Regions from separate parts of the Pedobacter sp. AC379 genome, predicted to be linked through region 1. Evidence: riboswitches for the same ligand, from Rfam matches in the RefSeq annotation. Region 1 holds a riboswitch; each other region holds the start of a gene.
What was found. Region 1 has a riboswitch for S-adenosylmethionine ahead of ACZZZW_RS11510 (hypothetical protein). Riboswitches for the same ligand answer to the same signal wherever they lie in the genome.
Positions count from the first base shown of each region.

Region 1 (3,266 bases):
TTATCACTTATATGGAAAGCCACATAAATTACAGCAATTAATGAAAGCAATATCAATACAACCAGGTATTTAGGTTTTCGGGTAAGCAGATTTCGGCTGAATTGCATACGTCAAGTTTTTATTTACAAAGATTACATTTTTATTTACAATCCAAATTTCTCAAGTGGAAAAAGATCAAGGTAGTTTTGCTGCATCAACTAGGATAGCATATGGAAAAATAAAACATATCTATTCCTTTTGAATAACCAAGAGAATCTATAAGTATTTAGTAAAACACAAAAATTATGAAAAAATTGATTTATGCGCTGATGTTACCACTGGTTGTAGTGGGCGGATTAGTATTTGCTAATCCTGAAATTGGCAATGATACGACTAAGAAGCCGTCTTCAAAGCCGCGTTCTATTGCTGAAAGGAATGCCGAAAGAAAAAAGTGGGAGTCTACACCCGATGGCATTAAATACAAAAAATGGGAGGCTTCTCCTGAAGGTAAAAGAGTGTTTACCAGTGCGGCTAAAATAAGGAAGCATACAACTGCTTTTACCAATATGGAAGCTGTTGTAACTGCTCTTTCGCTTCCACCAGGATCAAGGTTAGGTTTTGCTGTGATGGTTAGGATTAATAGCGACGATTATATTTTACAATTTGAGCCAGAAAAGTCACAACTTGAACAATTGCATAGCCTGAGAGTTAACGACAAAATAATGATTAAAAGCCACAGTATATCACATGCACCCAAGTACTCATATCCAATAATATCCTGCGAATATGTGGAGCGAGATCATCAGGTTATTTTTAAACGCATTCCTAAAAAAGGTGGTTGCTGAGTACGAATCCATGGTCTGTGTCTCCACAGACCATTTCTCTCTTTTATCTTATAAGTAATATAAGTATTTGAAGCTTAAGTAATAATGAATGTCTATGGCGTTGCCATTAGTGTTTTGTAGTAAAAAACAATTACATAAACTATTGACCGTTATTTTACTTCACGTTTATCCGCTCCACTATAGGTTTACCAGTTGATTCTTCAGTGCCTTCAATTTCTGCATATTTCACATTTGGGAGCCAGAAACTGCCTCCTTGTATCCTCACAAATAATCGCTTAACCCTTATTGTCCGGTTGTTTATCGTTACCGAAACATGGTAGCTTTTATCACTATATCTTTGTAAATAAAACGGCAGTTTTTTGTGTGATACAAATCTAAATTCATATTTATCTGTCCCCAATGCTTTTGTATCAATGCCATAAGCAAACTTCCTTTGGATATACCCCAGGTCTTTTTTCTGCCCTTTTTCACCATACCTGATCCAATACACCTGAATAGGATTTTTGGTATTGATAGTGCCATTTTCTTTAAGGTTTAGCGCATAAATGAGGGTATTCGTATTTGGATCACGTTGAATATAAAATAGCAAATGATCTATATTTTTTGGTGTCGGAAAATTGATAGGGGATGGATCTTTACCTTGTGCATGGCTTTGAGTTGAAAAAATTACAAGGCTTAAAACAATTGTAAATAGTGTTTTTGATATTCTTAAAGGTGTTTGGTACATTTTATTTTTTTATGTATAAGAGCGGTAGTATGTATTAGGTGTTTTTTGATGTTGATCTTCTGCCGAAATTGTTTCCTCATTTTCATTTCGCTGTGCATTATAAAGCCAATCCGATTCTGCCCTACAATGTTCATAATCATCTAATTTTTCGCAGGAATTGTTTCCCTGAATCTCAAAAAAATCCCTTATTGATGGATAATCAAAATATACCGACATATCATAAAATTTAAATTACCAGTTTTCGGTAGGGGGATAGCTTTTTGATCATTCGCTGAACGCAGAAATTAATCTGCTTTCAAACTCATCTTTTCTGCAATTGCAGAAGGAATTAGCACCTTGTTAATCAACAGGTTGCTAAGACATCAAAGGGCCATTCCCTACGTCTTTCTTGATAAGTATGTATGTAAACAATTTAATGTTTAGACGTCATGGACGGAATCGAACCGCCGTACTAGGTTTTGCAGACCTTTACCTAACCACTCGGCCACATGACTATATGATCTTTTTTAGAAGCCGTTTAACCAGCTTTTAAAGAAGACCCAGCAAAAGTAATAATAATTACTATAAATTCTATAGAAATAGTAGATAATTGTAATTTCTTACATATGTTTTATTTTCTATATCAATTCAATAAACTTGATATTTTTATTTTCAATAATTTTTGAAAGTTTAAAAATATATTATACTTTTGATCAAATATCAGTATAATATGAAAACGTTTCTCCAATCAAAATTGCTGCTGGGAATCATTATCTCAAATGTGGTAACCTTATTTATTATCTGGTTAAATAATCTGCTCCATAGTGAGAAAGATGGTATTTTAGTATTTTCAGAATTTGTAATTTTACCACTTTTAATGGGTATAATTAGTGCCTGGTTTTGGAGAGATCTTAATCTGAAAAGCAGAATATTGATCTGGTATTCTATCCTAAATGGCTTACTTGCCATTTTATTGAGTTACATTTTTTTAAAAGAGGGAACAATTTGTTTAATTATTGTTTCCCCACTTATTTTTGCTTTTGTAATTACAGGTGCATTTATTGGTAAAGCAATGTTTAAGAAGCGTAATCAAACCTTAAATGTAAGTGTTGTTTCTTTATTGCTTGTTGTTTTTATAGCTGATTCCATTTCTGATCACCATTATAGAAATATGGTAAGTGACGAGATAGTTATTAAAGCTAGGCCGGAGAAAATTTGGAAAAATGTAGTGGCGTTCGAAAAAATCAAACAAGCAAATAGCTACTGGCTTTTTAGAGCAGGAATGCCTAGCCCAATGCAGACTACAGTTACCGCTTATAAAAAAGGAGCGGGAAGAAAATGTATTTTTAGCAATGGGTATGTATTTGATGAAAAGATCGTAACTTTTGATATCAATAAGGATTTAACATTTGATATTTTCGGGCAGCCGCAAGATCCTGAAATTATGGGGCATATTGATATTGAAAGGGGGCAGTTTTTATTAAAAGATAATGGCGATGGAACCACAACACTTGTTGGTAATAGCTGGTATAGTTTAAAGGTGTTTCCGATTTGGTATTACGATTTATGGGCAGAAAGTATAACTAGAAATGTTCATTTACGCGTAATGGATCATATTAAAGTACTTAGCGAAAAGAATTAAATATGTTTTCATTTATAGTCAGGCGGTTAAGTTTTTTTAAATCTATCCCCTTGTTTGCTCTGATATTTGATAGCTTAATAAAAATGTGGATGCT
Region 1 covers NZ_OZ409839.1:2,541,626-2,544,891, forward strand. Annotated here, with positions in the region: gene ACZZZW_RS11495 (winged helix-turn-helix domain-containing protein) at 1-107, opposite strand, end outside; gene ACZZZW_RS11500 (hypothetical protein) at 285-824, shown strand; gene ACZZZW_RS11505 (DUF4833 domain-containing protein) at 979-1,551, opposite strand; gene ACZZZW_RS11510 (hypothetical protein) at 1,561-1,767, opposite strand; SAM riboswitch class I at 1,850-1,949, opposite strand; tRNA gene ACZZZW_RS11515 (tRNA-Cys) at 1,975-2,045, opposite strand; gene ACZZZW_RS11520 (SRPBCC family protein) at 2,261-3,172, shown strand; gene ACZZZW_RS11525 (luciferase domain-containing protein) at 3,262-3,266, shown strand, end outside.

Region 2 (3,266 bases), 870 kb from region 1:
GTTGATCGTGAACCACCTGTGCCAGGTAAATTATCTGAATTGAGTTTGCTATAATTGGCATTAGCCGTTAACGTAAGCTTTGGTGTTATTTTTAGAGATGTATTTAATACAAATGAATTTTTGCCCTGACCTGAGTTTGGCACTATGCCTACCTGTTTAAGGTTATTGTACGAAATCCGGTAATCGTATTTTTCTCCTGCATCAGCAACAGATACACCATTATTTAATGAATATCCGGTTTGAAAAAAGTCGCGTACATTATCCGGGTGTGCAACAAATGGAACAGCAACTCCTTTAGAAAAGAATTGAGGAATTAATCTTCCATCCAATTTTGGACCCCAACTTTCATCTACCCCATCGTTAATGCCTTTACCCGCACCATCTACATAGCTGAATTTACCTTCCGATCCCTGACCAAATGCATTTTGATAAACAGGTAGTGTTAATAAGGTTTCTAACACAGCGTTTGAGTTAATGGCAATCCCTAATCCTTTTTTTGATTTTCCGGTTTTGGTTTTAATTAAAATCACCCCTGCAGCAGCCCTGGAGCCATATAAAGCAGCCGCATTTGGGCCCTTTAAAACACTGATCGATTCTATATCTTCCGGGTTAATATCCGAGATGGTATTGGCATAATCTCTTGCCCCGGCAGAATTTAACTGCGAATTATCTACAGGAATCCCATCCACCACGAATAAAGGTTGGTTGTTACCTGCAATTGAAGTTTCACCTCTGATTACCACCCGCGAAGAACCCATACTGCCCTGACTGTTGGTTACCCTTACACCGGCAATTTTACCTGCCAATGCATTCACCAGGTTAGATTCTTTCGCTTCAGCCAAATCCTGTCCTTTAAGTTCCTGAACGGCATAACCTAGAGATTTCTTTTGTCGCGAAATACCCAACGCAGTTACCACTACCTCATCAAGTGCATTATCGCTCGATTGCAATACAACCCAAATCGGTCCATTTTTGCTGATTTGTATTTCCTGGGTTTTAAAACCAATGTAAGAGAATACTAAAGTACCTTTATCGGGTGCATTTATAGAAAAAGCGCCCTTACCATCAGTAATTGATGTTTGCTTGGTCTCCTTTATAAGAATGGAAACACCGGGAAGTGTTTCTCCATCTGCCGATTTTACCGTACCGGAAACCGTTGCATTTTGAGCGGATAGCTGCTGTGCTATAAAGAGCAGCAGAATAAACGCTGTTGATTTAATAAATTTAAACATGTGTGTAGTTAATAATTAGTAAAAGGGATAATAATTGGGCAAAACGATTCCACCACGATTAAACCGTGTTAATTTTCATATTACTAAAGGATTGGTTAGCCTAGAAAAAGCCTGTTAACCTGGAGCAGTGCTAACAGGGCTTACACATTCGGATATATGTGCAAGGATTTAAATGATTTAATTTTTGCTCGTCTGTTTCTTCCATTTGGATGATTTTATTTATAACATTTTTACTAATCAAGAATGCAGCAGAGCAAAAAAAGCACCTCTTAAATCAGAAGTGCCCCATATATTTTGATAAGGATATGCAAACAACTGACTTAACTATCCCAGATTTATCCGGGATGGATTTAGCACCATTTCTAACAAATAGCTGGTTGCTAAGGCTTCATAGGGCCATTCCCTCCGCCTTTCTTGATAAGTATTTTAAAATAACTGCAGCAAAGGTATAACTAATTCCATTTATCCTATAGTTTTTGTAGATTTTTATTGAAATATTTTTTCTTTGCTCAATATACCCGTATATTTGTCGACTAATTTAGTCGATTAAAACAGTCCTAATGAATTCGAAAATTATTTTATCAGCCTTATTGGCCATATCAACATCAATTACATACGCTCAGGAAAATACCGCTTTAGCAAATAGCCAAAAGCTAAAAACCAGCGCAAAAGCAACTAAAGCCTTTGTAGCATTGGGTAACTGGCGCGGAATAGCGAAAGTAAAGGAAGGATTAGAAATTCCATTCAACTTTGAGATTAATGAAAAAGGCGGTCAGCAGAAATTATATTTTCGCAATGCTGAAGAAAGTTTCGAAGGTGGCGTAGTAACGCAAACTACAGATTCTCTTTTTGTTAAACTTGATCAATTTGATAACGAACTGGCCTTTGCGATTGATGGTGACCAGCTAAATGGTACATTACGGAAACAGGATAAAACAGGTAAACCTTTAACAATTGTTGCTGAACGCAAAAACTTCCGCTTTAATTCCAATAATAAACCTGCCACAGCAGATTATTCTGGCAGTTACGATGTGGTTTTTAAATCGCCTAATGGCAAAGAAGAAAAAACTGTAGGGCTATTTAAGCAAACAGGCAATAAACTTACAGGTACTTTTCTTCGTGTAACCGGCGATTCGCGATTTCTTGAAGGCGTAGTAGAAGGAAATGAATTTCAGCTATCCAGCTTTATTGGTTCTTCACCAGCTTATTACAAAGGAACTTTCCAACCTGATGGTACTTTAACAGGCGAGATTCTAGGTGCAAGAGGAAGTCAGCCATTTACAGGAACTAAAAATAAGGATGCTGCCCTACCCGATCCTTATAAACTTACTTATCTCAAAAAGGGTTATAAAACACTCGATTTTAGTTTCCCTGATGTAAATGGTAAAAAGATTTCACTCAAGGATGAAAAATACAAAAATAAGGTTGTGGTATTAACTATTACAGGGAGCTGGTGCCCTAACTGTGTAGATGAAGCTACTTTTATTGCACCATGGTATAAAGAAAACAAGAAACGGGGTGTTGAAATTATTGCCTTGCATTACGAGCGCTCTACCGAGCCTGAATATGCTAAAAAAGTAATGAACCGCTTCCGCGAACGCTTTGGTATTGAGTACGATCAGGTACTTGCCGGTACTGCGGATAAACAGGTGGTATCTGAATCTTTGCCAGCCCTCGATTCTTTTCTCTCTTTCCCAACCACAATCATTATTGATAAACAAGGTAATGTAGCACAGATACATACCGGTTTTAATGGCCCTGCAACAGGGAAATTTTATGATGAGTTTGTGAAAGAATTTAATACGGAGATTGATACGCTGTTGAAGAAATAACATTAATAAATGGTCGGTGAGACACCGACCATTAGAGAAAGTTTTCTTCCTATGGTCGAATTGACGAGTAAACGAATATTTTATCCCGGTCCGTCATCCTCGCGCAGGCGGGGATCTTACAACAAAAGCATTATAGGCATTAAGATTCCGAATCAAGTCAGGAATGACGATTAATTTTCAATCGTCATTTCGAGCGAAGCAC
Region 2 covers NZ_OZ409839.1:3,412,290-3,415,555, reverse strand. Annotated here, with positions in the region: gene ACZZZW_RS15065 (SusC/RagA family TonB-linked outer membrane protein) at 1-1,232, opposite strand, end outside; SAM riboswitch class I at 1,550-1,656, opposite strand; gene ACZZZW_RS15060 (peroxiredoxin family protein) at 1,793-3,064, shown strand.
Region 2: another riboswitch for S-adenosylmethionine. It lies ahead of ACZZZW_RS15065 (SusC/RagA family TonB-linked outer membrane protein); the one in region 1 lies ahead of ACZZZW_RS11510 (hypothetical protein).

Region 3 (3,266 bases), 1.7 Mb from region 1:
ATTTGTACTTAATGGATTTGTACTTCCATAATGCGAACCCAAAACATTGGCACAAACGATATAATGATCTTCCGGATTAAATAAAGCATTGTCTCCAAATAGGCCTTCCCACCATTCAAAAACATCTGCATTGGCTGTAAGTGCATGGCAAACCCAGATTACGTTATCCTTATTCGCATTTAATTTGCCATAAGTTTGATAAGCAATCTGAAGGTTGCGGATCTTTTTCCCGCTTTCTAATTTGAATTGTTTATTGTAATTATATGTAGCACCGAAATTTCCCGAAGAAGATTTTGGAGTATTATCATTTTTAGCGTTATGCATTTTGTAATGTTGTTGTTTTAAATCGCTTAAGCAGGGTTGGGTTAAGCTTGTAAATGAGCTGCAGTAGTTAAATTATTGATACTCGCGAATGCCTGTTCGAAATCGGCTTTAATATCATCTATATGCTCAATACCGACCGAAACCCTTAATGCGTTTGGTTTTACGCCTGCCGCCAGCTGTTCTGTTTCACTTAACTGTTGATGGGTGGTTGCTGATGGCTGAATAATAAGCGTTTTCGCATCGCCCACATTTGCCAGGTGAGATACCAGTTTTAAATTATCAATAACCTGTGTTGCGTTTTCTTTGCTTCCGGCCAACTCAAAAGATAAAACCGCGCCAAAACCATTGCTTAAATATTTTTTAGCCAGATTGTTGTATTTACTACTCGCTAAGCCCGGATATTGAACTTCTTTAACCAGCGGATGGTTTTCTAACCAGGTGGCCAATTCCAATGCATTATCTACATGGCGTTGAACGCGGAGCGATAGCGTTTCTAATCCCTGCAACAAAAGAAAAGAATTAAAAGGTGATAGGGCAGGGCCAAGATCTCTTAATCCCTCAACCCTTGCACGGATGATAAACTGAATATTGCCAAATGGTCCACCGATGCCAAAAACATCGCTGAAAACCAGTCCATGGTATCCTTCAGCAGGTTCTGAGAACTGCGGAAATTTCCCGTTGCCCCAATTGTAGTTTCCACCATCAATAATAACACCTCCAATACTTGTACCATGACCACCAATCCACTTTGTTGCAGATTCTACAACAATGTTTGCGCCATGTTCTAATGGTTTAAATAGATAACCACCTGCGCCAAAAGTATTGTCTACAACCAAAGGAAGTTCATATTTTTTAGCAATTGAAGCAATTTTTTCAAAATCGGGGATACTAAAAGCAGGGTTGCCGATGGTTTCGAGGTAGAGCGCTTTGGTTTTATCCGTAATTTTATTTTCAAATTCTTCAGGCACATCCGGGTTGGCAAAATCAACATGTATGCCCAATCTTTTAAATGCTACTTTAAATTGGTTGTATGTTCCGCCATAAATATGAGAAGAGGAAACGATGCTATCTCCGGCTTCTAAAATATTGTTTAATGCAATAAACTGAGCCGCCTGACCAGATGCTACCGCTAGTGCTGCAACGCCACCTTCTAATGCAGCGATACGTTTTTCGAAAACATCATTTGTTGGATTCATAATCCTGGTATAGATATTTCCGAACTCTTTTAATGCAAATAAATTTGCGCCATGTTCTGCATTTTTAAACCCATACGATGTGGTTTGGTAAATAGGTACTGCTCTGGCACCTGTTGTTGGATCTATTTCCTGACCAGCATGTAATTGTAAGGTTTCAAATTTATATGAAGTTGACATAATTTCTTTTTTTTAATGTTGATTGATGAGCTACAGGTATAGCCTTAGCCTAATATTAACCTAACAGGGCGTATCCCGATTTCCCGGGACCTTCCAGTTTGAATGAAACAAAAAAGGAAGATTTTTAAACTACTGTATGCAACAGCACATACAAGTAACCTTACGCATGTAGCAACAAATAAAAGAAATAGAATTTTTTTCTGACTTTTTCAGGTTTGCAATGGGCTCGCTTAGCGATTGAAGATTTAATGTTTTCATCAGTTCTAATTTATATCTCCAAATAACACCTTGTTATCCGGTCAGGAATTGGCACCTTCTCTCTCTGAGGGTTGCCAGTGGGTCGTCGAGCCAGTCTCTCGCCACTTCTTTATAAATCAACCTGCGAAGATTGACTTTTATTTAGCTTTCCGCCAAATAATATTTCAAATGTCTGAATTTAATTTTAATTCACAAAATAAAATTCCGAATTAAAGTTAACTTTCTGAAAATGAGGTATGTATTTTGTGTTAAATTATTGGCTTAAAACTTTTAATATAAAATTAACGCTTAAAATTCTAAGTTTGTGTTACCTATCTAAATTTAATCATGATGAAAAATACAAAATCCCTATGTTTAGTGCTACTATTTGCCATAGGAAGTTTAAACAATGTAAGCGCTCAATTCGGAGGTTTAAAAGATAAATTATTAAAAGTAGGCACGGCCCAGGGTGCTAAAGCTTTAGGTGTAGATAGGTTTTTGAAACAACCAGCAGCCATTACAACTAATTTTGAAGATGTAAACAGAGCGGGCGAAAAACTTCCGGATTTTATCACCACTTTAAATTTAAAAGCACAACCTTTATATCTATTGCCGAAAAATCCTGATGGAGGATTTGTACTATGTGAAGGCCTTTACGAAATGACCAATAAAAGTTATTGCTTAAAAGCAGGAACTTTTGCTCCATCAAAAGGAGATGGTTATATGTTTGCGCCTGTTTTAGGCCCGAAAGAGGAAATTGTAGTATCTATTTTAAAAAGTGCTGAAAAACATCCAGATGTAGAACAACACGATATTCAGGCTTTATTATGGACAATAATTGCAAGAACTAAATTTGCTGATTATAACGGTCAGGTTAAATTAACTGCAATTAAATTATTAACACCAAAACAGCTTACTCAGCTGGAAGGTGGTGCATTAGGCGTGTTGCCATTTGATGTGATGGAAAAAGCAAAGGATCAATTGCCATCTGGTGTCAAGGCGGTTTTTGAAGCTGAAAATAATATCCGCCAATTGGTTGCTTCTGGAAATTATACCTATGCGGATCTTGAAAAATATGCAATTGTTGCGGGGATGGCTCCGCCAAGAAGTGATGTGCCAAGTGGCATCTGGACGAAACATCCTGATGGTTATTATGTACGTTATTTTCCTTCAGGATACTCAATTACCAAAGTACAGGTATACGTACCGAAAGAATTGTTAGCTAATGGAACCAAATTAATTTACGATGCAGCTGGAGATATTGCCTGTCCTGCCAATACAGGTTCGCAACGTTTGGCACAAACTAACGAACCATTGGAAGCAAACTATTCA
Region 3 covers NZ_OZ409839.1:4,248,876-4,252,141, reverse strand. Annotated here, with positions in the region: gene ACZZZW_RS18510 (homoserine O-acetyltransferase family protein) at 1-324, opposite strand, end outside; gene ACZZZW_RS18505 (O-acetylhomoserine aminocarboxypropyltransferase/cysteine synthase family protein) at 366-1,697, opposite strand; SAM riboswitch class I at 1,963-2,073, opposite strand; gene ACZZZW_RS18500 (hypothetical protein) at 2,283-3,266, shown strand, end outside.
Region 3: another riboswitch for S-adenosylmethionine. It lies ahead of ACZZZW_RS18505 (O-acetylhomoserine aminocarboxypropyltransferase/cysteine synthase family protein); the one in region 1 lies ahead of ACZZZW_RS11510 (hypothetical protein).